Regions from separate parts of the Williamsia sp. Y853 genome, predicted to be linked through region 3. Evidence: riboswitches for the same ligand, from Rfam matches in the RefSeq annotation. Region 3 holds a riboswitch; each other region holds the start of a gene.
The links. Region 3 has a riboswitch for S-adenosylmethionine ahead of AC1TPF_RS15735 (LLM class flavin-dependent oxidoreductase). Riboswitches for the same ligand answer to the same signal wherever they lie in the genome.

Region 1 (7,063 bases), 590 kb from region 3:
GCTGTTACCTCGCTCACCGGACAAAGTAAATATAACGGGCGTACTGCTTGCCAGCATACCCATCACCTGACGGGTCAGGGGCGTCAGCGCAGGGGCCGGATCACGAGGCGGTGGTGAGGTCCGCCGACATGTCAACGGCCATTGTCTCGGTCGCAGCAGGCGCTTCGACAGCAGGCAGATCAGGAGCGACCGGCTTCTGACCTGCCGTGGAATCAACGACGTCGGGGCCGTCGTCATCAGCACCCTGGTCCGCGTGGGAGGTTGCCGGACCGTTCCACACCGGTACGGAGGCGGGCACATCGGCTTCCGGCACAGCGGGATCCGACACAGCCGGCGGGGACACCTCGGGCGCCCGATGCCGACCAGGCCCCGGGATGACGTCGGCAGAGGCCTGCGGGCGATCAACGGACGACGCAGCGAGTGCCCTCCGAGAAGCACCGGCAAGGGCGGTGTCTGTGGCCGGGTCCCCCACGTCCGCCCTGCCCGCGGAGACCGCACCGAATGCCGCATCCGCCATGGCGCGCACCGTCGGTGCCGCGATGAACCCGAGATCCGGGTCACGGTGGTCGAGTACGGCATCGATCACCGCAACCCAGTCCCGAACGAAGTTCACCGGATATTTGACGATGCTGACCGCGCTCCCGAGAATCGCGGCCCACGCGGCCGGGTCACCGGACAGCGCGTCCCGGACCGTGTACAGGTCGGTCAGATACGCACCATGCCCGAGCTGCGGGAGCGCAGGCAGCAAGCCCATGATCGCGCGGGAGATCGGCCGGATGACCTCCGGTTCGGCATAGGGGAAATCCAGAATCACCGGGCGCAGCAGATTGGGCAGTCCGACCTGCGCCAGCACAGTGGTGAGTGAGGGATCGGCGGCGATGAAGATCACCGTGGCACCGTCGGGACCCTCGATGACGGTGATCCCGTCGGTGCCCACAGCCACCCCCGGGCCTGCCGTCATGATGTCGCCATAGTTGTGGTGCTTGACCCAGAAGCCCAGCAACGCGTCCAATGCCCCGATCGGATCTCGCCGCGGGTCGGGTATGTCACAGACCGGGTCACCATCGATGCAGACCGAATACACCGGCATGTCGCCGAAGTCGCCGTCGCGCGAACCATCGAGCATCGCACCCGGATACGCATTGATGAGGTTGACCTCGGCTCCGGCACCGTCGTTTGTGCCGCGTCGCCGAGGGTCGGAATAGAGCTCGCCCGACACTCCGACCGAGGTCACGCCGTCGGCCTTGCCTGCCGCGATGTCGGCCAGTACATCGCCTGCGATCCGGGCCCCCTGCGAATAGCCGGCGATGACGGCCGGGTTGCCCGGGCAGTTGGCCTGATAGGTCGCCACATCCTGGGTGAGCGCGGCTTGTCCGATGTCGATGTTCTCGTCGTAACTCTGTGCACCGAGTGGCCAGAAGGTCCCCGGATAGTCGACGCGTTTGATCACGTAGCCCCGGGCGCTGTAGCGGGTCTCCACCCCTATGGTGTGCAGGAAGTTCGGATCGTCGGTTCCGGCCACCACGAACACGACGCCGTCACCACAGTCGTACGCCTGCGCCTGGGCCGCGAGCCCTGGAGCACTCCCGAGGAAGGTCAACACGGGCAGCGCGACCGCAGCCGCTCCGGATGCCAGCGCCGCCACCCGTCGGCCGGCCGGTTTCGGAACAGCGCGATCAGGCTTCGTCCTCACACCCACAGCAGCCCCAGTTGTTTCGAATCACCGACGGCCTCAAGCATTTCGAGGCAGTTCACCAAAGTTACGGTGGACATTGACAATGGCCAATCGCATGAACGTAGTACAGGGGCATCCGGCTGGTGGCGAATCGCAGAATCTCCGTGCGCTGAACGCTTTTTTGAACAGGAACCGCGTGTTATATCCTTTTGGCCAGGTCCTGAGTGTCAGCGACAAGCCCCGGCTAGCTGACCGGCAACCCTCCAACCGCGGTGGGGTGCTCCGGGTGACGACCAGGTTGCGGTTCGCCGCGGCAAGCGCGGGGTCCGAAAGGTCGGACCCTCTAATTGGATGTCTACCGACCATGAAAGAGAAGTCCTACATGTCTGACACCGACGTCAATCCGGCTGACAACTGGAGCTTTGAAACCAAACAGGTCCATGTTGGCCAGAGCCCTGATTCGGCAACCTCTGCCCGTGCCCTGCCGATTTACCAGACAACGTCGTACACGTTCCGCGACACCGAGCACGCCGCCAACCTCTTCGGTCTGGCCGAGCCCGGCAACATCTACACGCGCATCATGAACCCCACCCAGGACGCCGTCGAGCAGCGAATCGCAGCCCTCGAAGGTGGCGTGGCGGCTCTGCTCGTCGCGTCGGGTCAGGCCGCCGAGACCTACTCGATCCTGAACATCGTCGAAAACGGCGGTCACGTGGTGTCGAGCCCGCGACTGTACGGCGGTACGTACAACCTCTTCCACTACACGCTGCCCAAGCTCGGAATCCAGGTCAGCTTCGTCGAAGATCCCGAAGACCTCGACAGCTGGCGCGCGGCCATCCAGCCCAACACCCGGGCGCTGTTCGGTGAGACGATCTCGAACCCGAACAACGAGATCCTCGATCTCCCCGGCATCTCCGCCGTCGCCCACGAGGCCGGCCTGCCATTGATCGTCGACAACACCGTCGCCACCCCGTACCTGATCAACCCGCTGGAGCACGGCGCCGACATCGTGGTGCATTCGGCCACGAAATACCTTGGTGGACATGGCACCGCGATCGGCGGCGTGATCGTCGACGGCGGCACCTTCGATTGGCGGGGCCAGCGTGACGGTGTAGACCTGTTCCCCGGATTCACCACCCCGGACCCGAGCTACCACGGTGCGATCTTTGCCGACCTCGGTGCTCCGGCCTACGCCCTCAAGGCCCGCGTGCAGTGGTTGCGCGACACCGGTGCCGCCATCTCGCCGTTCAACGCGTTCCTCATCGCCCAGGGCCTGGAAACACTCAGCCTGCGGATCGAACGCCACGTGTCGAACGCCCAGGCGGTGGCCAAGTACCTGGAAGAGCACCCGCAGGTGGAGTCGGTGGCCTACGCCGGACTCGAATCCTCGCGCTGGTACAAGCGAGGCCAGGAATTGGCTCCGCGCGGCCAGGGCGCGATCATCGGCTTCGAGATCGTCGGCGGCGTGGACGCGGGCAAGAAGTTCGTCGACGCACTGGTCCTGCACAGCCATGTCGCCAACATCGGTGATGTGCGCTCGCTGGTCATCCATCCCGCCTCGACCACCCACTCCCAGCTGATCGCTGAAGAGCAGCTGGCCGCAGGCGTGACCCCCGGCCTGGTCCGGTTGGCTGTCGGCATCGAGAACGTCGTCGACATCCTCGCCGACCTCGATGCAGGCTTCGCTGCGGCCAAGTGAGGTGAGTATCGACCCGCACACGCCACCACGAATCCATCCGGACTGGGAATCCCTGCCCGATGGGCAGCTGACCAGTGTGCCGGTCGGCCCGATTTCGCTGGACAACGGTGGACAGATCGAGAATGTGACCCTGGCGTTTCAGCGCTGGGGCACACTCTCGCCCACCCGCGACAACGTAGTTCTGGCTCTGCATGCCCTGACCGGCGACTCCCACGCAACCGGACCCGCCGGTCCCGATCAGCCCGCCCCCGGTTGGTGGGACGGGCTGATCGGTCCGGGCGCCGCAGTCGACACCGACGAGTGGTGTGTCGTCTCGGCGAATGTCCTCGGTGGATGCGGCGGTTCCACCGGCCCTGCATCACTGGATTCCGACGGGCAGGTGTGGGGTTCACGGTTCCCCAACATCACCGTGCTCGATCAGGTCCGCGCCGAGGTCGCATTGCTCGACGCGCTGCAGATCGATACCGTCGCAGCCGTCATCGGCGGCTCGATGGGTGGCGCCCGCGCGCTGGAATGGGTCATCGGTTACCCGGAGCGAGTGCGGAGCGGCTTGATCCTGGCCGTGGGCGCTCGCGCATCAGCCGACCAAATCGGTACGCAGACAACACAAATTGCGGCAATCAAGGCCGATGCCAACTGGCAGAACGGCGACTATCACGGCACCGGTCGTACCCCCACGTCAGGTCTCGGCATTGCCCGCCGCATCGCGCACATGTACTACCGCAGCGAACCCGAACTCGACCAGAGGTTCGCCAACCTCCCTCAGGGACAAGAAGATCCGCTACACGGCGGCCGCTACGCGGTGCAGAGCTACCTCGAGCACCAGGCCGACAAGCTTGTCCGCCGGTTCGATCCGGGTAGCTACGTGGTGCTGTCCGAGGTGCTCAACAACCACGACGTCGGACGCGGACGCGGTGGCATCGAAGCCGCCCTGCGGAGCTGCCACGTACCCGTCGTGGTCGGTGGCATCGACTCCGACAGGTTGTATCCCCTGCGTCAGCAGATCGAGTTGGCCGAACTCATGTCCGGCTGCGTCGACGGATTGCACGTGGTGCATTCCGCCAATGGCCACGACGGATTCCTGACCGAGTTCGAAGCGGTCTCAGACCTTCTCAAGAAGACTCTCGTCCTCGCGCGTGGCTGATACCGCCACCTGACCGGCCGGCCCACGTGGCAGTCGGTCAGGTGCGGCAGCACCGGAAAATCGTCAGGCTGCCGGCGGCGACGTCGGCACCGTACCTGACGCCGGATCGTCGGACCGCGGTGAAACCGTTGGGGCAACGAGCGCAGGCGCGGACGGTGCCGGCGACTGCGTGCCCTCTTGCGGCTGAGCGGGTTCAGCCTCCGGGATCGGATCGGGCGTCGTTGATTCCGGCGGCGGAGGAGTCGACGGAGACGATGGAGACGACGGAGACGACGGGGACGACAGGTCGAGATTGGGCGGCCACGTGATGCTCGGCAACGGGAACGGGATCAGGGACGGGCTCAGGGTTCTCGTCGGCGGATCCGAAAAAGAAACCGGCGGCGGCAATTCGGTTGTCACCCAACCAGGTTCGGGGTTTCCATCGACAACCGGTGGTGCCATATCCCACGTGGTCTCGGTCGGTTTCGGCGTCAGCGTGGAGGTCACCTGCGCGTTGGTCGTGGTGGTCGTTGTCTCCGGTGGAGCTTCAGCGATTGCGGATGGCACCGTCGGAGCCTCCGTGGACTTGATCGGTGTCGACGGGTTGCCTGCGAGCGATGATCCGACCGCATACACGGTCATCAACGCTCCCGCGAGCAACGCGCCGAACATGGCCAGCGGCGCCGCCGACAACCAGTCCCGGCTACGCCGTCCACCGATGAAGGCAAGCCCGGCAGGCCGGGTGCTCGCGGCGGCAAGGCGGGCGGCACCGGTCGCCGCAACCGATTCCGGGCCGTCCGGAAGCACCGCCTCGACACCGGCCTCGTCGGTGATGAGGTCGCGGACCAGTGGAATGTTGGCAATGCCACCGATGAGCACGATGGCCTCTGGGCGGGAGGCCGCCGTGTAGTCGAAGACGGCAGCAGCCGCCGCCTGCGCCATCGGCCGGATGAGACCTTCGAACGATGATCGGGTCAGGGTGCCGGTATCCGACGCGCCACCGATCATCAGCGAGGTCGACTCACTCACGGACAGTTCTTCTTTCGCGGTCCGGCATGCGCTCAGCACCGTGGACCTGCGACGTCCGCGCAGGCGACCGATGATGGTGTGGTCCTGCATCAGCAGAGCATCGAGCGCAGCGCCCGAAATCGCCTCGCTCCGTTGCAGGTCACTGATCCGTCCGGTCGCCGGATCGAGTGTGTACATGCTCATCCCGGTGTCGCCCAGATCCACGACGACCACCGATGCGAAGCGGCTGATCTCGCCGGTTGATCCCAATTGGTGCGCCACAGCCTCTGTTTCGGCGATCAACTGGATCTGCCGCTTGACACCGGTACCACGAGAAGCAATTTCGCGAGCGTGCTCATCGGTGCGATACGCAACGCCGATCGGCCCGACCTTGCTCCCGCGGTCCTGCGCGGTACCCAGCATCAGATCGATGCCGGAGTTCACGCGGCCAGCGCGGGTCAGACCATCGGTGAGGTCGACGTCGATGACGCGGTTGATCGAACTCTGGCGACCATTGTCATCGGTCGACAGCAGGACACAGTGGATCATTCCACTGCCTGCGGACAAACCCAGTGACGTACTCATGGTCCTCATTCCGATCGCTATCTCTCGGTTGGGGCCCAGATGATGCCGACTTCACACCCCTGATCCATTCACTGCCGTTGTTGGACAGTCCCCCTGCCGCCATTGTCTGAGGCCGCACTTTTACGTTTCGGCACGACCAAAGTCAACAGACAATTACAGCAACGGAACCATTGTAATCAATCTGTGCCCAAAGGGTCGATCGAGGTCGCCAACCAGAGGATGGCGACACCGACAAACACCATCGACGACACGTCCGCCACACGTCCGCGAACCTCGAGGAGACCGGCGCGGGATGTCGGCAATATCGCCCGGAGAAGCGCCGCCAGCAAGGCGGCCGAACCGAGCACGAAGGTCCCTCGACGCCAGCGGTCGAAGATCAAGAAGATCGCGGCGACCACGATCAGCGCCATGACAGCGATGAAAGGTATCTGGACCAGCACCGACCGCAACTGCCGGACGCGATGGAGGCGACGAGCACGCGCACGCCGTGCGCCGGTTGCTGCCCCCTCGCCCGCGGCCGACCTGCTGCTCATATTCGGGTCAGCTCCGCGACAATGCGGATTCGGCGCGCTCGACGACATTGGCCATCAGGAACGCGCGGGTGAGCGGTCCGACACCACCGGGGTTGGGTGAGACATATCCGGCGACATCCCACACTGCGGGGTCCACGTCGCCGACCAAACCTGCATCCGTTCGACTGACACCGACATCGATGACCGCGGCTCCGGGCTTGACCATGTCGGCGGTGATGAGGCCTGCTACGCCGGCAGCGGCGATCACGATGTCGGCGCGCGAGACCTCGGCGGCAAGGTCCGCGGTGCCGGTGTGACACAGAGTGACAGTGGCGTTCTCGGTCCGGCGGGTGAACAACAGCCCGATCGGACGTCCTACCGTCACACCGCGGCCGACAACAACCACATGGGATCCGGCGATCGGCACGTCGTACCGTCGCAGCAGATGCAGGATGCCGCGC
Region 2 (7,063 bases), on a different contig from region 3:
GCGACTCGGCGAACTGCCTGGCACGAATTACCTCCGGTCGAAGTTCTTGCCGCTCGCGGCGGGCACAGGTCTCCACAGTATCGTTGAGTCGATTTGCTGACCGGCTACCGGAGAACACTTTGGGTAGGCAGAACACACGAGGAGTACAACGTGGACTTCGACGTCACGATTGAGATCCCCAAGGGACAACGCAACAAGTACGAAGTGGACCACGAGTCGGGAAAGATTTATCTCGACCGGTACCTGTACACATCGATGGGCTATCCCGCCGATTACGGGTACATCGACAACACCCTCGGCGAGGACGGCGATCCGTTGGACGCCATGGTGTTGCTCCCCGAGTCCGTCTACCCCGGCGTGATCGTCCGCGCCCGCATCGTCGGCATGTTCCGCATGACCGATGAGGCCGGTGGTGACGACAAGCTGCTGGCCGTTCCGGCCGGAGATGTCCGCTGGGACCACATCCAGGATGTCGGCGACGTCTCGGACTTCGAGCTCAAGGCGATCGCCCACTTCTTCGAGCACTACAAAGATCTCGAGCCCGGCAAAGAGGTCCAGGGTGGCGGCTGGGCAGGCAAGGCCGAGGCTGAGAAAGTCGCGCAGGAAGCGATCGAACGTCTGGCCTCGCAGCCGCACGGGGCGAACGAGCCCTCTCGCGGCTGATCGTCCCCACATACACGAAAAAGGGCCCGACTCGCATCAGCGATGTCGGGCCCTTTTCGGTTGTGTGGGGCGATCTCAGGACCGGGTGCGGTCCGCGGGCGACTCGTTGGCCTCGATGAGGGTGCGTTCTGCAGCGCTTACGTATCTCCCGAGCAGTTCGGTCAGGGTCTCCACATCATCGTCATCCCAATCGGCCAGCATCGTCTCGAGTTCCTCGGCCCGCCGGGTTCGGAAATCGGCGACCCGTTGCGCACCGGATTCGGTGACCACCAGGATGGTGGCCCGGCCGTCACGCGGATCGGCCTCGCGCCGCACGTAACCGAATTTGACCAGCTGAGCGACGTGGCGGCTGATCGTCGACGGGTCACTGAACAATGCCTCGGCCAGCTCACCCGATCGCGCCGGCGCCCGATTCAGCCGAAACAGACAGTGGTAGGCCGCAGATTCGACAGCGTCGTCCGCGGTTCGCCACCGCGTCGCCGCCAAGCGGTCACGAATCCGCAGGTGCCTCGCCAGGACCTCCATGAGATCCGCAATCTGATCGTCTCGCGACGGTGTCTCCTCCGACATGATCCTTCTCAAGGTTCAACGAGTTTCGACATGCAACTAGTTGTTGCGTGAGAGTATGGCCCTCGCCGCGGAGCTAACGCAAGAACCCACCGTCGACGAGTCGCACCCGATCCGCCGTGCCACTAGCCTGGGGAGTCGTGACCCCATCCCCGCCGAACTCGCGGCCCCATTTCACCTCGATGCCAGACTTGGCTCTACGCGCTCTCGGCGGCGCGGTCCTCTGGACCAATGACGACCTCTTCGCCGAGGCCGAGAACCTCATCAAGACGCCCGCCGCCGAGTATCAACCGGCGACGTTCGGACACAAGGGTCAGGTCTATGACGGCTGGGAGACCCGGCGGCGACGTGAAGCAGGTGTGGACCAGGCGATCGTGCGCCTTGGCGTCCCCGGCATCATCTACGGCGTCGTGGTGGACACCTCGTGGTTCGTCGGCAACTATCCGCCGTACATCTCGGTGGAAGCTGCTGCGGTCGAAGGCATTCCGACCACACAGGAGCTGCTGGAAGACACGAAGTGGCAGACGATCGTCGACCGTGTGGAGGTCAACGGTGATACCCAGAATCCGTTCCGGGTGGATTCCAAGGAACGCTTCACCCACGTGCGGCTCACGATCCATCCCGACGGTGGCGTGGCGCGATTCCGTGTGCACGGCCGCGGCGTCCCCGACCCGAAGTTCTTGTCCTACGGACACTTTGACCTGGCCGCGCTCGAGAACGGCGGCATGATCACCGCCTGCTCCAACATGTTCTATGGCTCTCCGAACAATCTCCTGATGCCCGGACGGGCCCGCACGATGGGCGAAGGCTGGGAGACCTCACGCCGACGCGATGACGGAAACGACTGGGTACAGGTCAAATTGGCCGGTGAGTCGACGATCGGACTCGCCGAACTCGATACCAGCTACTTCCTGGGAAATGCGCCGGGATCGGCGACGATACGTGGCCGTGACGGTGAAAACGGTGAGTGGTTCGAGGTTTTGGGCCGGTCTCCCCTGCAACCCGACACCCGGCACCGGTTCCTGATCGAGGTCGATCGACCGTTGACCGAGGCCCGCCTCGACATCTTCCCCGACGGCGGCATGGCAAGACTGCGGTTGTTCGGCTCGCTGACCGAGGATGCTCGCGCACGGATCATCGATCGCTGGGAAAACGGCGAGAGCTGATCGACCATGCCCCCTCCCCCACGCCTGAAGGCAGGCGTGGTGGGGGGATCAGGCTGCGGCAGCCCGCTCGAGCAGACCGGGCAGCACCTGATCGGCGATGAGCTGCGCCGAGCCGGGCCGATCGCCTGTTTGTCCCTGGTCGAGGGGCCGCAGGATGACCGCATCGGCGACCTCGGCGGCGTAGATGTCGACAATCAGCGTCAGGAGTCCGTTGGCGGTGCCGACATAGCGCACGGTGTCGCCGAATCGCGACTCCCCCAGCCGGAGGAGCTCGGCCCGAGCGGTGGCCGCGTCTTCGGCGATCACCACGTCTATCTCCAACGCCACCAGCAGGTCAGCGGGATCCTCACCGAGGTCCTGCCATCCGGCGCGCAACGCAGCCCGCTCCTTGATGCCGCCGCGCAAGTCCGGCTGGCGGATCCGACGGACCGCCGAACTCCGCGCATCGGCCGGACGGCGCCCGCTCCAGGCGATCGGATGGTCGTCACCGTCGATGGCAACCAGCAGTTCGGGGCGCGTCCGCGGGGTGGTGGCACTACTGATCTCGGTCATGACTTCTCCTGCTCGAAAACATTCTCGGTGAGTGAGTTCAGTTGCCGGGCAAGCTCATCGATGCTGGTGCCGGCACCCCAGCGGATGATTACGGGTTCGGAACGGCCCGCAACGGTGAGCGAGGCGATTCCCACCCTGTCCCGGGCATCGGGCCACAACTGGAGCCGGCGGTTACCGGGAAGCCGGGCCGCCTGGGCGTCGAGCCACTCCGACAACGCCTGCTCGTGGAGGCCGACCCACTCGTAGCCGAGGTCGGCCAACGCCCGGGCCGGGGAATGACCGGTGCTGATGTCGTCGACGTCGGCCCGGGCGTCTGCGAGCCAGTCGCCGCGCCCAACAACCACAGCCGGGCCGGCCATGGACCGGCCGGACAACACGAGGTAGTCGATTCCATGGCTGGTCAGATTCACGGCCCGCCGGGGGACGATCTCGCTGCCGTCGACCAGCAGTCGCGCGCCGCGTCGGTGTGCGATCGCTGCCAGGGCGGGCAACGGCAGAACTTCGCCGGTGGCCTCGGCCACCGCGGGGACGATCAGGAGTGCGGCCGGTCGACGTTCGAGTTCACTGTCCACCGCGGCGAGGGTGGTCCTCAGATCAATCTGCGCCGGCATCACACGGTCAGCGCCTTCAGACGTGGTGGCCGCGAGGTCGGCCGTCAGATCGAGTGTCAGGACGTCACCTGGTGCAACACCGGCGACCAGCGCAACGGCCTCGGCAAGTTCGGACGCGAACAGAACTCGATCGGTCGGACGCGCCTTCACGAACCGGGCGATGTCTTCCCTGAGATCACTGGTGGAGGAGCTTGTCACCCGCATCCCCTTCGGATCAGGACTCCGCCGGAGTCCGCGCTTGCCGCCGTCCGAACAGACAGCGGCCAGGTTGTCACCCGGAGCACCCCGCCGCGAATGGAGGGTTGCCGGCCAGCAAGCCGGGGCTTGTCGCTGGCACTCATCACCGATAACCACATTGCAGCGCCATTGATTTCCCTGTCAAATGACAAACCTTTAAAACGCGGCGTGAATGTTATTCCGCGCTGGCAGAGGACTTTTGTGACCTACTCCGGTGTCGCCACCAGCGAAAGAAGAAATAGACGGACATGAGTACGCCCGCACTAACCGCCAGATAAAACATCAGCGTTGCCCCGACCGTCTCGCCGACCGCATAGCCGATGATGCACACCGCGCTCACCCAGACGACGCCGCCCGCGACATTCGCAAGCAAATATTGACGCGTCGGCATCTTGCTCATCCCGGCCACAAACGGGGTGACTGTGCGGACGTATCCGATCCAGCGCGCCCCGATCACGGTGGCGACCCCGCCGTGGCGGATGAGTTCCTCGGCCTTTTGCCAGCGTTCTCGCCCAACCCACCCACCGAAGCGGGTTTCGGTGATGCGGCCGCCGGATCTGCGGCCCATGGAATAGCCCGTCCAGTCACCGAGTACCGCCGCAATGCAGGCACCGACTATCAGCCACACGATGTTGGTCTGGCCGACGGCGGCTGCCACGCCACCGGCAAGCAGGACTGTCTCACCGGGCATGATCAGGCCGAGGAGCGCGGCCGCCTCGCAGTAGATGACGATGAAGACCACGAGGTACACCGCCCACGGCGGCGTCGACTGCACGATCGAGATGACCCAATCGGCCAGCGAGTGAAAAATGCCCACCCTCCGATCTCCGGTGACGACCTCAGGTGGCGTCGTCCGACTCCCGCTACAGGGCCTGGTCCAGGTCCTTCAACAAATCATCCACACCTTCGAGCCCGACCGACAGCCTGACCAGCGAATCGGACAGCCCGATCGCGGCCCGGCCCTCGGGTCCCATCGCCCGGTGGGTGGTGGTGGCCGGGTGCGTGATCAACGACTTCGAGTCCCCGAGGTTGTTCGAGATGTCAATGATCTGCAGACCGTCGAGCAGCTCGAACGCGCGCGCCTTTCCGGATGCCGAGTCCGTGTCGGCGAGTTCGAACGTCACCACGGTGCCACCACCGGACATCTGCTTCTTCGCCAGATCATGCTGCGGATGTGACTGCAGGAACGGATATCTCACCCGCGCAACCCGCGGATCGGCTTCCAGGAATTCGGCGATGCGCAATGCCGCGGCGGTCGAATGATCCACCCGCAACCGCATGGTTTCGAGTCCCTTGAGCAACGTCCAGGCGTTGAAGGGGCTCAGCGCCGGACCGGTGTGCCGCATCAGGGTCTGCACCGGACCGTCGATGTACTCCTTGGTTCCGAGCACTGCCCCGCCCATCACCCGGCCCTGGCCGTCGATGTGTTTGGTACCCGAATACACGATCACGTCGGCACCGAGCTCGAGGCCGCTCTGCAGGAGCGGGGTCGCAAAGACGTTGTCCAGCACAACCTTTGCACCGGCGGCGTGGGCGAGTTCGCAGACGCGCTCCACATCGACCAAGGTCTGCATCGGGTTCGACGGGGTCTCGAAGAACACCGCGTCAGTCGGCTTCGACAGTGCCTGTTCCCACTGTTCGATGTCTTCTCCGTCGACAAAGACGGTTTCGATGCCCCAGCGGGGAAGGATCTCGTTGCACACGACAAAGCACGAACCGAACAGGCTGCGCGCAGCCACCAGCCGGTCACCCGTCTTGAGCAGCGCACCGAGCGCCACGAAGACCGCCGCCATGCCACTGGCGGTGGCGAAACACGCCTCGGCACCCTCGAGCTGACGGAGCCGCTCCTGGAACATGGCCACAGTCGGGTTGCCGTAGCGGGAGTAGACGAATCGCTGTTCTTCGCCGGTGAAGGCCCGCTCGGCCGCAGCTGCAGACGAATAGACGTACCCGGAGGTCAGGTACATGGCCTCGGAGGTCTCCTCGAAACCGGACCGCATGAGCCCTCCGCGCACAGCCAGGGTCTCGGGCGAAAGTCCCTCGGGCAGTTTGGCGTTCAACTCGTCCTCCATCGTGCGCAATATGCTGTCTTGAATCTGGCCGTCTGGGTCACGATTGCCGCCACGGCAGGCCGGTTGCCTTCCAGCCGACCGCACCGCGATGTCCGTCCGGATCGGTGGCACCTTCGAAACCGTCGAGGATGTTGTATGCCTTGGCCACCCCGTCGGCCGTCGCGGCCTGCGCCGCACCGATCGAACGCTGTCCGGAACGACAGAGGAACACCACCTGCTGGTCGTTCTCGACACCGGCTTCGCGCAACTGCCCAACGAAATCGGCGTTGCGGGCACCGTCAGGAAAGCTGACCCACTCGATGAGTATCGGCTTCTTGGAGACACCAGACAGATCCGGTACGCCCACGTAGCTCCACTCGGCCTGGGTCCGACAGTCCACGAGTACCGACGTCGGATCCTCGTCGAGGATCTTCCATGCCTCTTGCGGGGTCAGATCGCCTGCGTAGCTCATGCGCACACCTTCCAGTTGCCACCCTCTTTGACCAGAACAATAGGGGTGATCGTGGTTTCGCTCTTCTGTTCCCGGAACCAGTGCACATTGGCCGTGGCCCGATCGCCGTTGACGACGGTCTCCGAGATGTTGCCGACCTCGATCTTGCCGTCGGCATCACGCGCGTCCCGGTACTCGGCGGTGAACTCGTCCTGGCTCGGGAAGTCCGCAGACTCGAGCTCGGCGGTACAGAAGACGGCACGGTAGCTCGTGTAGTTGATCGCGTTCTGGGCCGTGTAGTAGTCGTTGACGGCGTGGGTCACTTTCGCCTGGTCCGTCAGCCGGTCCTCCGCCGGGCGAAGTACCTGCATGAGGACGATCGCACCCAGGACCACGACCATGATCGTGGCCGCCACAAGGAACGGCCAGATGGTCCGTCGCTCGTCGTCAAAAACTTCTGGTTCTGTCTCTTTGCCCCCACCCGACCGTTTACGGTCGGCTGCGGAGTCGCTTCCTGCCATGGCCGCGAGCTTATCGCTCATATTTGCCCGACCTGCCACCACCGTGAGACGGTTAACAAGATTTTGGTCAGCCAACCCTTACTTGACTGACCCAGAAACCGACGTTTTTGGTTCCGGTCAGGTCCAGCGCCTACCGTGGGGAGGAAGTAGCCTCCCCAGGTTCGCGTCGGTGACGTCCGCCTGAACTCTCCGCACGAGAAAGCAACTGCGACTCATGAGCGATCAGAACCGCCCGCTTCGCGTG
Region 3 (7,063 bases):
CGCGTCGTCGAGCAGGTCGTAGCCGCGGGCCGAGAGGATGTCGATCCCCAGGTCGTAGTACTCGAGCAGCGCGGCTGCCACCGTCTCCGGAGAACCGACCAGCGCGTTGGAATTTCCGCCGCCCCCGGTTGCCTTGGACGTTGCCGTCCATCCCGCGGCGCCGAAGCGGTCGACTGAATCAGCGATCTCCAGTAGACGTTGGGAACCGGCATTCTGAGGCGATGTCAGGGAGAATCCGCGTGGGAGCTGGGCGGCGCTGGCTGCTCGGGCATTGAGCTGACCGAGTATCGATTCGGCTTTCTGCCAGGCCAATTCGTCGGTCGGGGCGATGATCGGCCGGAACGCGACCTGTAATCGCGGGCGCCCTTCACGACCTGCGGCCTTCGCAGACGCGGTGATCGACGCGATCTGCTCGGCCGTGTTTTCGAGGGGTTCACCCCACAGCGCGTAGATATCTGCCTCCGCGCCGCCGACCGCATAGGCCGCCGACGACGACCCGCCGAAGGAGATGTCGGGCCGAGGCTGCGCAACCGGGAAGACATCGGAGACGAAGTCGTTGAACCGGTAGTAGGTGCCGTTGTGGTCGAACGGTTCCCGGCTGGTCCACACCTTCTTGACGATCTGGATGTACTCCCGGGTGCGTTCGTACCGCTGGTCTTTCGACAGGAAGTCACCCTCCCGCTGCTGTTCGCTGTCGTTGCCGCCGGTGATGAAGTGCACCGTCACCCGTCCCGCGGAGATCTGGTCGAGTGTTGCGAAGGTTTTGGCGGCGAATGTCGGGTACGAGACATTGGGACGGTGTGCCAGCAGGATCTCGATGCGTTCGAGATTGCTCGCGATGTATGAGGCGGCCGCCGCAGGTTCAGGAGCACCGGCACCATAGGCGAACAGGATCCGGTCCCATCCGAAATCCTCGTGTGCACGAGCGAGTTTGAGCGTGTACTCCCTGTCGAAGGAGCCGGCGGTGGTACGAGGGTGGATCTCGGTGCCGTCATTCGTGGCAGCGATCCCCAGGAACTCTACTGGCATGTTTGTCCTTTTCGATGTGTCAGATGAAGTGCGCGAAGATGCGCCGACCGATACGCATCGACGGCGGGAGCCGGGTCGAAGCGGTCATGTCAGAGCCTCCAACGCGACGGGAGTGGAGATCGGGCGGCTCGGGATCTCACGTCTGAGCACCGGTGCGATCTCGGACTGGAAGAGTTCGAGCGAGTCGCGATGCTGGGAGTCTGTGAGGCCGCTGGCGTCAGCGTGCAGATGCATGACCTCATGACCGAACTTCTCGTGATATCGCAACACTTTGTCGATCACCTGCTGCGGGCTCCCGAGCAGAAGTGAGCTTCGTTCGATGGCGTCCTCGAGGGTCGGAAACACCAGCGGCAGACCGAATGACCCGATTCTCGCCAAGGTGGCGTCGAAGATCGGGCGGTATGTGTCGATCGCATCCTGCGAGTTCTTGGTGGCGTAGTACCCGGCCGATCCCGCACCCACGAGAGCATCCGCCGGATCGTGCCCGTATGCCGCCCACCGCGCTCGGTAGTGGTCGATCAATTCGGCATAGGGTTCGATCGGATTGGTGACGTTGGCCGAGAACAGCGGATCTCCGTAAAATGCTGCCAGATCGACTGATTCACGGCTGGTGGCGCTGCCGTGCCAGACGCGAATCTTCTTCTGCAGCGGGCGGGGCAGGGCCTCGGCGTCGGTCAACGACGGCCGGTACTTGCCCGTCCAGGTGACCGTGTCGTCCTCCCACAACCGTCGGAAGAGTTCGTAGCCTTCCCGGTTGCGCTCCCACTGGTCGGCCTCGGTGACGTGGAACAGCTTGGCCTGCGCGGCGCCGTTGCCCTTGCCGATCATCAGTTGCAGTCGGCCACCGGAGAGGTTGTCGAGGGTCGAGTAGTCCTCGAAGGCGCGAACCGGATCGAGCAGACTGAGCGTTGTCACCGCGGTGAACAGCGCGATGGTCGAAGTCCGTGCGGCGATGTTACTGAGCACAACCGGTGGCGACGAGGAGATGAACGGCCTCTCGTGCCGCTCGCCCACCCCGAAACCGTCGAAGCCCAATTCCTCTGCGAGAACCGCGTTGTCGATCACTTCTCGAAACCGCTCCGCCGGGGTCACGGTCTCGCCGGACAACGGGTGAGGCGTGTGGGTGATCAGACTGATCAACAGAAACTTCACCCGGACTCCTGAACTGACGGCATGGCACACAACCTTCATCGGTCCCGGCAGTAGCACCCGCACCCGCCGAGGCGGGGGGTTGCTGCGACGTCAGCGAGCCGGGTCTCTCAATCGCTCTTGATGATCCTTGTGCACAGTAAGCCGGTGCCCATAACGCGTCAAACGATGAATCAACTTGCCCGACAGACAGTGTGAGTCACGTTGGTCCCGCCATCAGGGATGTTCAGCCCTTTCCGGCGAACGGACCGATGGACTTTCTGAAGCATTGCCGCAGCACAACAGCCTCCAGGGCGATCCGGTCGGTGCGCGGTGATCGCAGGCCGTCCGGCACGACGCGTCATGACCACCCGCCGTGGAACGGTTAGATTCAGTCAGGTTCAAACCCCACGCCATCTTTTGATGGCCATCGGAATCGTGCGCCCAGGTCGCCGGACCCGCTATGGCTTGTTGCCCTCGTCTTCGATGATCCTGGGGGCTGCGACGCCAAACAGAACAAACGCGATCTCCCGATCTGCCATCAGCGAGGACCGGTCGGCGCCCGGGAGTACAAGAGGTTCGGCAAGATGCTTGTACCCGCAATGACTTTTCACCGCCACACCGCAGCCGGGATGACTTGTCGATCGAACCGGCCGTCTACTCGGGCGCCTGCAGCAGGTGTTCGCGTGTGTCGGCGAATGCTCGCCCCAACACGGCAACGTCGCGCGGACTGAGCAGGTCGAACATGTTTCGCCTGACCTCGGCGACATGTCCGGGGCTCGCCGACGCCAGCTTCTGCATCCCGGCGTCGGTCAATTCCGCCATCATGCCGCGTTTGTCGTCTTCGCATTCGACGCGAAGCACCCATCCGGCGTCGACCAGACGGCCGATTGCCCTGGTGGCGCCACTTCTCGTGGTCGTGATCGCATCAGCCAGATCCCGCATGCGCAGTCGGTGCTGCGGCGCCTCGGACAAGATGACCAGCAATTCGAAGTCGGTGAACGACAAACCCGCATCCCTGGCGAGCTGCTGATCGAGCGTCCGCAGCAGCAACCGGGTCGCATCCAGGTACGCGCGCCACGTCCGCTGCTCGTCCTCGCTGAGCCACTGTGTTGATTCCACGACTAGAGCATAGCCAAAGTAGTTGACAAGGCAACCAGTTGCGGTACGCTACCGAAGTAGTTGAGCACGCAACCATTTACCTCTGCCCACACGAAGCGCACACTGGATGAAGACCCCCGCACGGAAGGACCGGCCATGAGCACCGCCGACATCGACGAGAAGCGCCTGCAGGAATATGCGGGCAAGCGTGAGGCGATCCGCGCCGAACACCTGATACCCGCCGAATCCCGGCCGGCCTCCTCTGCTCGCGGTCTGCACCACACCGCACTGGTCAGCAGCGACGTCGAACGCACCGTTCGCTTCTACCAGGACCTACTCGAATTCCCGCTGACCGAACTCATCGAGAACCGCGACTATCCCGGCTCCTCGCACTTCTTCTTCGACATCGGCAACGGAAATCTCTTGGCGTTCTTCGACTTTCCCGGCCTGGATGTCGGTCCATACCAGGAAGTCCTCGGCGGGCTGCATCATGTCGCGATCAGTGTCGAGCCGCAGCGCTGGAAACATTTGCGCGACAAACTGATCGACGCGGGCGTCGAACTCATCGAACACAGCGAGGTGTCGCTGTACTTCCGCGACCCCGACGGGGCCCGCCTCGAACTCATCGCCGATCCACTCGGCGAGATGTACGGCTCTCACGTTCTCTAGACATGGCTTCTGGCGATAGCGCTCCACTCGAAAGGCCCTACCGATGACCACAGCAACACCTCCCACCCGCTTCGACGTCCGCCGTGCCGACAGTCGCTTCAAGACCAACGCGGGTTGGCTCGACTCCAAACACTCCTTCTCTTTCGGCCCCCACTACGACCCGGCCAACACCCACCACGGTGTCCTGATGGTCAACAACGACGACATCGTCCTGCCCCGACAAGGTTTCGACACTCATCCCCATCAGGACATGGAGATCGTCACCTGGGTTCTGCAGGGCTCCCTGGTCCACCAGGACTCGATGGGACACAACGGCGTCATCTACCCCGGTCTGGCGCAGCGAATGAGCGCCGGTACCGGGATCATGCATTCGGAGAAGAACGATGTCTGGCGCCAAGACACCGCCGACGCGACCCACGATCCCGTGCACTTCGTCCAGATGTGGGTTGTCCCTGATGAATCCGGTATCACGCCGGGCTACGAGCAACTGGAGATCGACCACGAATTGTTGTCCGGCGGGTTGGTTCCGGTGGCCTCGGGCATGCCGCAGTACGTCGACCATTCGGCGATCCGCATCAAAAACCGTTACGCCACCATGCATGTGGCGAGGATGTCCCCCGGGCAGCATCCCCTGACACTTCCCGACGCTCCCCTGCTGCACGTCTTCGTCCCGCGCGGCGACGTCGTGATGGAGGGTGTCGGCAACCTCGGCGACGGCGACGCGGTCCGCGTCCACGGCGATGGCGGGCAACAGCTGACCGCCACCTCCGATGCCGAGGTCATCGTGTGGGAAATGCATGCCGCGATAGCGGCCTGAGACACCGGGAACATGGCAGACCCGATGCGGGGCTTCACCGATCCCGGACCGCCGTCGCGGATCGTGTTCGGCGGCGGGACCCTGGCAACCGTCGGCGACGAGGTCAGCAGGCTCGGCGGCAGTCGGGTTCTGCTGATCGCCGGACCGCGCCTCGAATCCCTGGCCACCGAGCTCACGGGCCAGTTGGGCACTGCGCTCGTGGCCCGCTTCGACGGCGCGGTCATGCACACGCCGCTGGAGGTTACCGAGCGCGCGATGGAGTTGGCCGAAGCGGCAGATGTCGACTGCGTGGTGGCGATCGGCGGTGGTTCGGCAACCGGACTGTCGAAGGCGCTGGCAGTACGCGGCGGATACGACCAGATCATCGTTCCGACCACCTATGCCGGCTCTGAGGTGACGCCGGTACTCGGCGAGACCGTCGACGGGGTCAAGACCACACGCAGTTCGCCGGCCATCCTGCCCGAGACCGTTATCTACGACGTCGACCTGACCATGGATCTGCCTGCCGCGATCACACTCACCAGCTCAATCAATGCCCTGGCGCATGCGGTCGAGGCGTTGTACTCGGCCGACGCGAATCCGGTCACCGACCTCATGGCACTCGACGCCGTCACGGCCATCAACCGCGCACTCCCCCGCGTGATGGCCGATCTCCACGACGCGCAGGCCCGATCCGACCTGCTCCGCGCGGCCTGGCTGGCCGGCAGCTGCCTGGGATCTGTCGGAATGGGCCTGCACCACAAGCTCTGTCACACCCTGGGTGGCAGTTTCGGCCTGCCCCACGGCCCGACGCATACCGTCGTGCTGCCGCATGCCATGGCCTACAACACCCCCGCCGCACCGGAGACGATGGAGCGCATCGCCAATGCCATGGGTGTGCCCGATGCCGCGGCAGGCGTCTACGACCTGGTGGCGGGGCTCGGCGGGCCGCGCTCACTGCGCGAACTCGGATTCGACCCCGAATCCATCACTCGGGCAAGCCAATTGGCAACCGCCAAGCCGTATCCGAACCCGAGGCCGGTCACATCTGCCGGCGTCGCCGAACTCCTGCGCGATGCCACCGTCGGACGCCGGCCATCCACCGAGTCCGCACGGACCCGATCCACCATGCCGTGATGGGGAATCTCGGGGAGCGTTTCGAAGAGCATCGCAGTCGGCTGCTGTCGGTGGCATACCGGATCACCGGCAGCATCAGCGATGCCGAGGATGCGGTTCAGGAGTCCTGGTTACGCCTCGATGCGGCCGAGCACGACGCGATCGACGATCTCGGCGCCTGGCTGACCACCGTGGTCGGCCGGATCTGTCTCGACCGTCTCAAATCCGCCGCCGTGACCCGTGAAAGTCATGTGGGCCAATGGCTTCCGGAGCCGATCGTGACCCGGCTAGACCCCGAATACGACGATCCACTGCACGCCGTCATCGCAGCCGAAGACAGTCGTTACGCCGCGATGGTGCTGTTCGAAACCCTCACCCCGGCAATGCGCGTTGCCTTTGTCCTCCACGACGGATTCGGCGTTCCCTTTGCCGACATCGCCGAGATACTCGGCTCCTCGACCGCGTCGGCACGCCAACTCGCCTCGCGGGCCCGTCGAACCGTCTCCGACATCCCGGCCCCGGTCAGCGACACCGAACAGGCCGAAGCCGTCGGCAGGCTCGTCGCGGCGATGGCGGCCGGCGACATGGATGCGGTGTTGGCCGCACTGGATCCGGACGCGATGATCGTCGGCGACGCCAACCGCACCACACCCACCGCGGTGAAGGCGATTCGCGGTGCCGCCGGAGTTGCCCGATTCCTGTTCTGGCTTCTGCGCCGCTACGGACCTGACGTACTCGCCCTGCAGATATCCGTCCGGGTCAACGGTGAACTCGGAACCTATTCCGCCGGCTGGGAGGTCGAGGGTGATCGTCGCGCTTCACCGGCCCGGGTCGTCTGCTTTGTGGTCCGCGACGGCCTGATCGTATCCATCTACGACATCGCCGATCCGACCAAGCTGACTGCGATCGATGCCGCTCAGCTCGTGCCCGCCTCCGAGGCAGCGTCACCGCCGGCCCAGGGCACACGGCAGGAGTCAGTGGAAAATCCCTGATCGGTCATACCCAGCGCCGCATACATCCGGGAGCGCTGGTTCTCCAGCGAGATCTGGTAGGTCAGCTCGATCAGTCCGTCGATTCCGAATCGCTCGCGTAGGTCGTCCACCTGCTCGTCGGTGACCGTGGGCGGCGTCGCGCTCACCGCGTCCGCGTAGGCGATCGCGGCCCGCTCATCGGCACTGTAGAGCGGCGACGTCTCGTAGTCGGCGATCTGTTGCAAGCGGTCGA
Region 4 (7,063 bases), on a different contig from region 3:
AGATCGCGCTGAGGATCACCGACAATCGCAGTCGCCGAATACGTTGAACAACAGTCTGTCCGACAGCGAAACGGACCGCTCGATGGTCGAGCTCCGCTGCGCTACGTCTCCGCAGTAAAGGGTCGAGCTCCGCTGCGCTACGTCTCCGCGGCGCCGGGTCGGGCCGGGTGTCGGTGGTCATGCGTTTACCTTCTCGGTTGCAGAGGTTGTGGGCCCGTCGGCCCGAACCCGCGGATCAAGCCAGCCGTATGCGGCGTCGATGAGGGTGTTGACGATGGTGTAGAACGTGGCGGCGATGATGACGACCCCGAGGACCAGTGGTAGGTCTTTGCTGGTGACCGCGGCGATGGTCAAGCGGCCCAGACCTTCTCGGGAGAAGACCTGCTCGACGATCACCGCGCCGCTGATGAGTGCGCCGACGATCCAGCCCCACAACGTGATCACCGGCATCGCGGCGTGGCGCAGCACGTGGCGGAGCAGGACCGCGGTCTGGCTGATCCCGCGGGTCCGCGCGGTGACAACAAATGTTTCGTCGAGCGTGCGTTCGACACCGTGCCGAAGCACTTGTGACAGCAGCGCCGCGGGTGCGGCCGCCAGCGCGATGGATGGTAATACCAGCGAAGCCACGCCATCCGAGCCGACCGAGGGGAACCAGCCGAGCTGGAACGAGAAGATGGTCAGCAGCAAGATGCCGAGCCAGAATGTCGGGACTGCCACGGTCAGGACCTCCAGCGAGGTGGCCGGGCCGCGTAGCCATCCTGGCCGGTTGGCCGTGGCCAGCCCCACCACCAGTGCGACGACCAGCGCGAGGATCGCCGAGACGATCACCAATTGCAGTGTGGGCCAAATCTGTTGACCGATGGCCTCGGTGACTGGCATTCGCAGCGCGTAGGACCGTCCGAGGTCGCCGTGAAGCAGTCGCCACAGGTAATCGAAGTATTGGACGATCAACGGATCGTCGAGTTTGTAGTCGTTGATGATCTGCGCCCGGACCTCCGGGGACACCTGCGCGGTGCCGATGATCGCGTTGATCGGCTCACCTTTGCCGGAATGCAGGACGAGGAAGGTGGCAGTGATCGCGCCCCACAGCACCAGCAGCGACACCAGCAATCGGCTGGCGACCGCCCGACCGAGGGAGCGAGTGCGCGCCACCTCGGTCGGGCCTGCCACCGTGTCGATCACGGTCACTTGCTCACCCAGGCGTCGTAGAACGTCGGGTAGGCCTGCGGTTCGAACTTCACGCCTTGCAGGTTGTTACTGCGGCCGAGCACGTAGTTGAAGACGTAGACCGGGAACACTGCGGCGTCGTCGGCGATCTGCTGCTGGGCGCGAGCGTAGATCTCCGACTGCTTGGTCAGATCGGTTTCGCCAAGCGCTGCGATCAAGTCGGAATCAACAGCGGGATTGGAGTACTTGGCCACGTTTGTTCCGAAACTGTCCACCGGAATGTTCGACGAATGATCGAGCGTGCGAAGTGCATCCGGTGACGCCCGCTGCCAGCTGATGTCGAGGACGTCGTAGCCGTTGGTGAAAAGGGCGGTGTAGTAGTCGTCGATGGTGGTGTTCTTGATCTGGTAGTCGACACCGATCTTCTTGGCGGACGACTGCACCTGCTCGAGCAGGGTGTCGCGTTGTTCGCGAGCGTATTCCTTGAGGAAGGGATGCACGACGGTCAGACGCTTTCCGTCCTTGGTGCGGTAGCCGTCGCCGTCGCGTGCGGTCCAGCCGGCTTCGTCGAGAAGCTGATTGGCTTTGTCCTCGTCGTAGACGTACGCCGACTCACTGGCCTTGTTGTAGCCGACCGTGGCGGGGCTCAAGGTGTTCTTCGCGGGCTGGAAGACGCCGAAGTAGAGCTTGTCGACGATGGTGTCCCAGTCGATTCCGGCCCGGAAGGCTTCGCGGACCTTGATGTCGGAGAAGACGCCGGCCTGTGTGTTGGGGTAGTAGTTGTAGTTTCCGCCCGGAGCCTGGACCGTCTCGACGGAATAGCCGGGTGTGTCCTTGAGCGCGCTGACGTTGACCGGCGGGACGCTGGCAATCGCATCGACCTGATTGCTGGTCAAAGCGCCGTAGCGAGAGGAGTCTTCGGGGATCTCCTGGATGCTGATGGCTGCCAGGTGTGCCTTGCCGGAGTGGTCGGCGTTGCCCGGACCCCAGTTGTAGGCCTCGTTGCGGGTGTAGTCGATGCCCTTGTTCGGGGTGTAGCCGGCTTCACTGACAAACGGCCCGGTGCCGACGATCTTGCTGCACAGGGCATCTGTTCCCTGAGTCAGGGTGGAGGGGGCCTCGATGCCGAGGTATGCCGAGGCCGCGGAGGGAAGGAAGGCCGAATTCGGCTCGGAGAAGGTGACTTCCACGTGCGTCGGGTCGATGACGTTGGTGCCGGCGTAGGTGGCGATGGTGTTGGCCGCGAGTTGGGACTTGGTGTTGGGGTCGACGATGTGGTCGAGGTTGGCCTTGACTGCGTTGCCGTCGAACTTTTCTCCGTTGGAGAAGGTGACGTCGTCGCGGAGGGTGAAGGAGTAGGTGAGCTGGTCGGGGGACACGCTCCACTCGGTGGCGAGCCAGGGGTCGAGGCTGCCGTCGGTGTTGAGGGCGACAAGAGAGTCGAGGATCGGGCGGGAGAAGAAGCCGGCGACGTCGGCAGGGCTCTGATGGGGGTCGATGCAGCCGCCGGGACTGCTGTTGATGGCAAACCGAAGGGTGCCGCCGTCGACGGGATCACCGGTGGCCGTCGCGGAATTATTGCTGTCGCCGGAGCCACAGGCGCTGGCGACAAGTCCGACCGTGAGAGCCGTAAGAATCGTGGCCTTGCTCAGATGACCCGGTCCGGGATGCACCCGTCTCAATCGGCCGGCAGCAGGTGTTCGGGACATCGGTTTTCTCCTCGTGAATGCAATGGGCGTGGCAGGTGCTCAGGATTCGATCGCGTGGTGCGTTGAACAAGGTCATCAAGCTTCCGGAAATCTCTTCGGGCTCGCTTGCGTGAACCCCGCGCTTGCCCCATGCCGGTGAAGGCTGGGGCCGTGTCTGTCATCCAGGGCACCCCGCCGCGGTGGAGGGTTGCCGACCAGCAAGCTGGAACTTGGCGCTGATACTCGTTGACACAGGGCAGTTGTTGTCCACCAAGCGAATCCGGGCATCATGTGGGTATGCCCGGGCAGGGGATTTCAACTGTTGGACAGAACCATACTCACGCTCCTGCGGAAATCCGATGGATGCGCGGAGTTCCGATCGCCGAGAAGTTAAAGCACATGGGTATGGACGACGCCGTAAAAGTCTGTTAGCGTCGGCGTCGGTCACGAGTACCAGCGAATAGCCCCGGCTTGCTGGTCAGCAACCCTCCATCGCGGCGGGGTGCTCCGGGTGAAGACCTGGCCTGTTCGAACCCGAACAGGCAAGCGCGGACCCCCCACGTCCGAGTTCCGAACTGCTCCATCGGCAGGTTCGAAACTTGGTGCGTGCGGAATCCCTGACACCGGAAGCTGGTGTGAGATATGAGCACTGCAACACTGAATCGAACCCTGAATGCTCTTGCAGCGATAGAAGGTTCGGACACCCAGGCGCCATTGCGGGATGGCTCGACCACGCGATACGTCAACTTCGACTACGCGGCGAGTGCACCGGCGTTGTGCAGCGTGGTCGAGAGAATCACACAATTGCTTCCGACCTACTCGAGCGTGCATCGGGGCGCGGGCTACGCATCGCAGGTCACGACGCAGGCGTACGAGACCGCCCGTGAGCAGGTCGCGGACTTTGTCGGTGCCGGCGAGCAGCACTGCCTGATCTTTACGCGGAACACCACCGATTCGCTGAACCTCCTGGCCCGCTGTGTGCCGGGAAAGGTCGTCGTCCTCGATCTGGAACATCATTCAAATCTGTTGCCGTGGAGTGACGTTCACGTGGTCCGTGCCGCGAATACGCTGGCCGCGACGATCGTTCGCGTGGAGACCGCACTGATAGAGACCGGTGCGGCGTTGCTGGCGGTCACCGGTGCTTCCAACGTCACCGGCGAGATCTTGCCGATCGGTGAACTGGCAGATCTTGCGCACCGCAACGGCGCTCGGATCGCTGTCGACGGAGCGCAGTTGGTTCCGCACCGCAGGGTGGACATCACTGCAGGCGGCATCGACTACCTGGCCTTTTCAGGACACAAGACCTACGCGCCTTTCGGGGCCGGAGTGCTTGTCGGACTGCGGGATTGGCTGGATGCGGCCGACCCGTACCTCGCAGGCGGCGGTGCCGTACTCAATGTCACCGAGCAGGACGTGAAGTGGGCGCCCGCGCCTGCCCGTCATGAAGGCGGTTCGCCCAACGTCCTGGGTGCGGCTGCGCTCGCGGCGGCCTGCGTCGAGATCGAATCCCTCGGGGAGGCTGTTGTTTCCCATGAAACGTCACTCACCGACCGGTTGCGCAATGGTCTGGCGGAGATCCCGGGCGTGCATGCCCTGAAGATCTTCACCGACAGCACCGATGCCGTTGGCGTTGTCAGCTTTGTCGTCGACGGGCATCGGGCATCTGAGGTGGCAGCCCATCTCTCGGCCGAACACGGCATCGGGGTGCGCGATGGACGATTCTGCGCCCACCCGCTTCTGGACCGTCTGGGCCACGGCTCAGGGGCTGTACGCGCCAGCCTCGGCCTCGGTTCGACCTCCGAGGACGTCGACCTTCTGCTCGCCGCCCTCCGAACCCTCTAGACCCCGGGGTGGGGGACACTCAGTGCGATGAGCGCGGTGTCGTCTTCGAGCCCGGCACCGAAACTGTCGAGCAATGCCCGCACGTCCTCGATGATCTGGCCTGCGGACGTCGGCGTGTGTGCCGCGGCGAACTCGAGCAGCGCACCGTTGTCGTCGTACCGCTCGGGACCAGGTCCGGTCCGCGCCTCGGTGAGCCCGTCGGTGTAGAGCAGGAGGGTGTCGCCGGCATCGAGGTGGATCCGCTTCGAGACGAACTCAGGGTCGCGCAGGATGCCGACCAGTTGCCCACCTTCGGTGCTCACGTACTGCGCTTGACCGGCGGCGGTGAGCAGTAGGGCGGGTGGGTGCCCACCACTGGCGAGGTGGACGTCGAATCCGTTGTCGCGGCGGGTGAGCACACCGAAGATCACTGTGCAGAACCGTGGTTCGTCACCCTGGTGATTCGCATGCAACACGGTGTGGAGGTTGCGTAACACCGCAATCGGATCGTCGTCGTACACCGCCGCAGCGCGCAGCGTGTAGCGGGTCAGCGAGGTCACCGCTGCCGCGGTGGCCCCTTTGCCGCACACGTCGCCGAGGAAGAACCCCCACTTGTGCGCCGACAGGGCGAACACGTCGTAGAAGTCGCCGCCGACATCGTCGATCGACGCGGCGTGGTAGTGGGCCGCTGCCTCCATGCCATCGGGAGGTCGTAACGACGGTGGAAGCAGCGAGCGCTGAAGAGTCGAGGCGAGCAGTTGTATGCGCGCACGTTCTTCTTCTGCATGGCGCCGCGCCTCGAGCAGCTGTTTCTCGTATGCGCGTCGGTCACGTGCGTCCTGTGCGGTGATGCGGACGAGCACGGCGGTTCCATCGGCACCGATCTTCACGTTCGCGGTGACGAAGACGGGCAGTCGTCGGCCGTCGGCCGCGACGAGGTCGACGGTGATTCCGCTCAGTACGCCTTCCAGCTGCAGCAGCGGTGCGAAGTGGGTTTCGTAGTGGATCCGCCCGCCTGCGGTGAGCAGATCGCTGAAAGGTCTGCCCAGCAATGACGTTCGGTCTTGTCCGAGCCACACCGTCAGAGTGGTGTTGACCTTTGCGATGAGCCCGTCCGGCCACGTCGACAGATACCCGCATGGCGCGTTCTCGTACAGGTCTTCCAGATTCTCGTCGAGTACGCCCGGTGACCCGATGTCGCTGTGGTCCTTGCTCATCAACGGCCACCGACGAAGGCCACGATGGCCTCGGTGGTGGGCACGGGGTCGCTGAGCTGGGGGCAGTGACCGCTGGCGTCGAGCGTGACGAGTTCGCTGCCCTCGATCTGGTTGTGCACGTACGCGCCCACGTGGCGGGGTGCGAGTGAGTCTCGCGCACACTCGATCACGAGGGTGGGCACGGTGACACGCGCGAGATCGGTGCGGTTGTCGGACAGGAAGGTGGCGCGGGCGAACACCAACGCCTTCTCCGGGTCGGTTCGACAGAAGGATTCGGTCAACTCGCCGCCGAGCGCTGGTCGCTCCGGGTTACTGGCGATGTTCGGCGCCATCGACGCCGACCAACCCAGATAGTTGCTCTCGAGAGACTCGAGAAGTTCGTCGATGTCATCACGCGTGAAGCCACCCCGATATCCATCGGATTCGTCGTCGACATAACGCGGTGACGGGGTCAGCAACACCAGCTTGGCGAACCGGTCGGGTTCTTTGGCCACGGCGAGGGCGCCGATCATCGACGCGACCGAGTGACCCACGAACACCACGTCGTGCAGATCGAGTTCGTCGACGATGTCGAGCACATCCTGCGCATAGGTCTCGAGGTTCGAATACCGCTCGGCGTCCCACGCGGCCGGATCGGAGGCGCCGGCACCGACGTGGTCGAACAGCACCACCCGATGATCCGGAACCAACCGCCCGGTCACCCGATGCCATAGGTTCTGGTCGCATCCGAATCCGTGGGCCAACATGATCGTCGGTCCATCTTCGCGCCCGAGGATCTTGACGTTGTTCTTCGCGCGCACATTCACGTGCTTCATCCTCGCACCTGATGTGCATTCCCGTGGGCGGGCCGTGCCGAAGCACGTTCGGTGCACCCGCCCGGGGTTCGGCGCATTCAGTGGACGGGCGGCGTCCACCCGTGGGCTGCGGTCAGTGTCGCGCGGCCGAGGCTGTGAATGCGGAGCGCCTCTTGCAGTTGAGTTGGTCCGGCGAGGATGCCGAGTGGCAGCCTGCCGATATCCACGGCGTGCACGGTGAATGTGAACCGCCCCGGCAGGCCGGGTGGGGCCTGCGACGGACCGACGTAGCGTGCGATTCCGTAGTCGTTGGGCAATTGCTTTGCCAGACTGGGTAATCGATCATCGTTCCCATTCCCGGCGTCGACCACCAGTG

Region 1: linked by a shared signal. The riboswitch ahead of AC1TPF_RS13005 (bifunctional o-acetylhomoserine/o-acetylserine sulfhydrylase) and the one ahead of AC1TPF_RS15735 (LLM class flavin-dependent oxidoreductase) in region 3 are both predicted to bind S-adenosylmethionine.
Region 2: linked by a shared signal. The riboswitch ahead of AC1TPF_RS06695 (aminotransferase class V-fold PLP-dependent enzyme) and the one ahead of AC1TPF_RS15735 (LLM class flavin-dependent oxidoreductase) in region 3 are both predicted to bind S-adenosylmethionine.
Region 4: linked by a shared signal. The riboswitch ahead of AC1TPF_RS21340 (ABC transporter substrate-binding protein) and the one ahead of AC1TPF_RS15735 (LLM class flavin-dependent oxidoreductase) in region 3 are both predicted to bind S-adenosylmethionine.

The regions. Positions count from the first base shown of each region.
Region 1 is NZ_JBXCJC010000002.1:217,121-224,183, forward strand. It holds gene AC1TPF_RS13000 (cutinase family protein) at 101-1,693, opposite strand; SAM riboswitch class IV at 1,892-2,001, shown strand; gene AC1TPF_RS13005 (bifunctional o-acetylhomoserine/o-acetylserine sulfhydrylase) at 2,058-3,374, shown strand; gene metX (homoserine O-acetyltransferase MetX) at 3,349-4,518, shown strand; gene AC1TPF_RS13015 (Hsp70 family protein) at 4,582-6,090, opposite strand; gene AC1TPF_RS13020 (DUF3017 domain-containing protein) at 6,267-6,623, opposite strand; gene AC1TPF_RS13025 (bifunctional methylenetetrahydrofolate dehydrogenase/methenyltetrahydrofolate cyclohydrolase) at 6,631-7,063, opposite strand, start outside.
Region 2 is NZ_JBXCJC010000001.1:1,412,396-1,419,458, reverse strand. It holds gene AC1TPF_RS06715 (inorganic diphosphatase) at 151-663, shown strand; gene AC1TPF_RS06710 (MarR family winged helix-turn-helix transcriptional regulator) at 739-1,233, opposite strand; gene alc (allantoicase) at 1,371-2,396, shown strand; gene AC1TPF_RS06700 (hypothetical protein) at 2,445-2,948, opposite strand; gene AC1TPF_RS06695 (aminotransferase class V-fold PLP-dependent enzyme) at 2,945-3,757, opposite strand; SAM riboswitch class IV at 3,789-3,904, opposite strand; gene AC1TPF_RS06690 (DedA family protein) at 3,972-4,613, opposite strand; gene AC1TPF_RS06685 (O-succinylhomoserine sulfhydrylase) at 4,660-5,868, opposite strand; gene AC1TPF_RS06680 (rhodanese-like domain-containing protein) at 5,906-6,319, opposite strand; gene AC1TPF_RS06675 (Rv0361 family membrane protein) at 6,316-6,840, opposite strand; gene AC1TPF_RS06670 (FAD-dependent oxidoreductase) at 7,034-7,063, shown strand, end outside.
Region 3 is NZ_JBXCJC010000002.1:809,817-816,879, forward strand. It holds gene AC1TPF_RS15730 (LLM class flavin-dependent oxidoreductase) at 1-1,029, opposite strand, end outside; gene AC1TPF_RS15735 (LLM class flavin-dependent oxidoreductase) at 1,114-2,181, opposite strand; SAM riboswitch class I at 2,214-2,308, opposite strand; gene AC1TPF_RS15740 (MarR family winged helix-turn-helix transcriptional regulator) at 2,815-3,279, opposite strand; gene AC1TPF_RS15745 (VOC family protein) at 3,415-3,927, shown strand; gene AC1TPF_RS15750 (pirin family protein) at 3,971-4,744, shown strand; gene AC1TPF_RS15755 (maleylacetate reductase) at 4,769-5,860, shown strand; gene sigJ (RNA polymerase sigma factor SigJ) at 5,860-6,831, shown strand; gene AC1TPF_RS15765 (carboxymuconolactone decarboxylase family protein) at 6,756-7,063, opposite strand, start outside.
Region 4 is NZ_JBXCJC010000004.1:170,865-177,927, forward strand. It holds gene AC1TPF_RS21330 (ABC transporter permease) at 1-181, opposite strand, end outside; gene AC1TPF_RS21335 (ABC transporter permease) at 178-1,188, opposite strand; gene AC1TPF_RS21340 (ABC transporter substrate-binding protein) at 1,185-2,876, opposite strand; SAM riboswitch class IV at 2,990-3,107, opposite strand; SAM riboswitch class IV at 3,298-3,410, shown strand; gene AC1TPF_RS21345 (aminotransferase class V-fold PLP-dependent enzyme) at 3,498-4,697, shown strand; gene AC1TPF_RS21350 (PP2C family protein-serine/threonine phosphatase) at 4,694-5,893, opposite strand; gene AC1TPF_RS21355 (alpha/beta fold hydrolase) at 5,893-6,699, opposite strand; gene AC1TPF_RS21360 (YbhB/YbcL family Raf kinase inhibitor-like protein) at 6,786-7,063, opposite strand, start outside.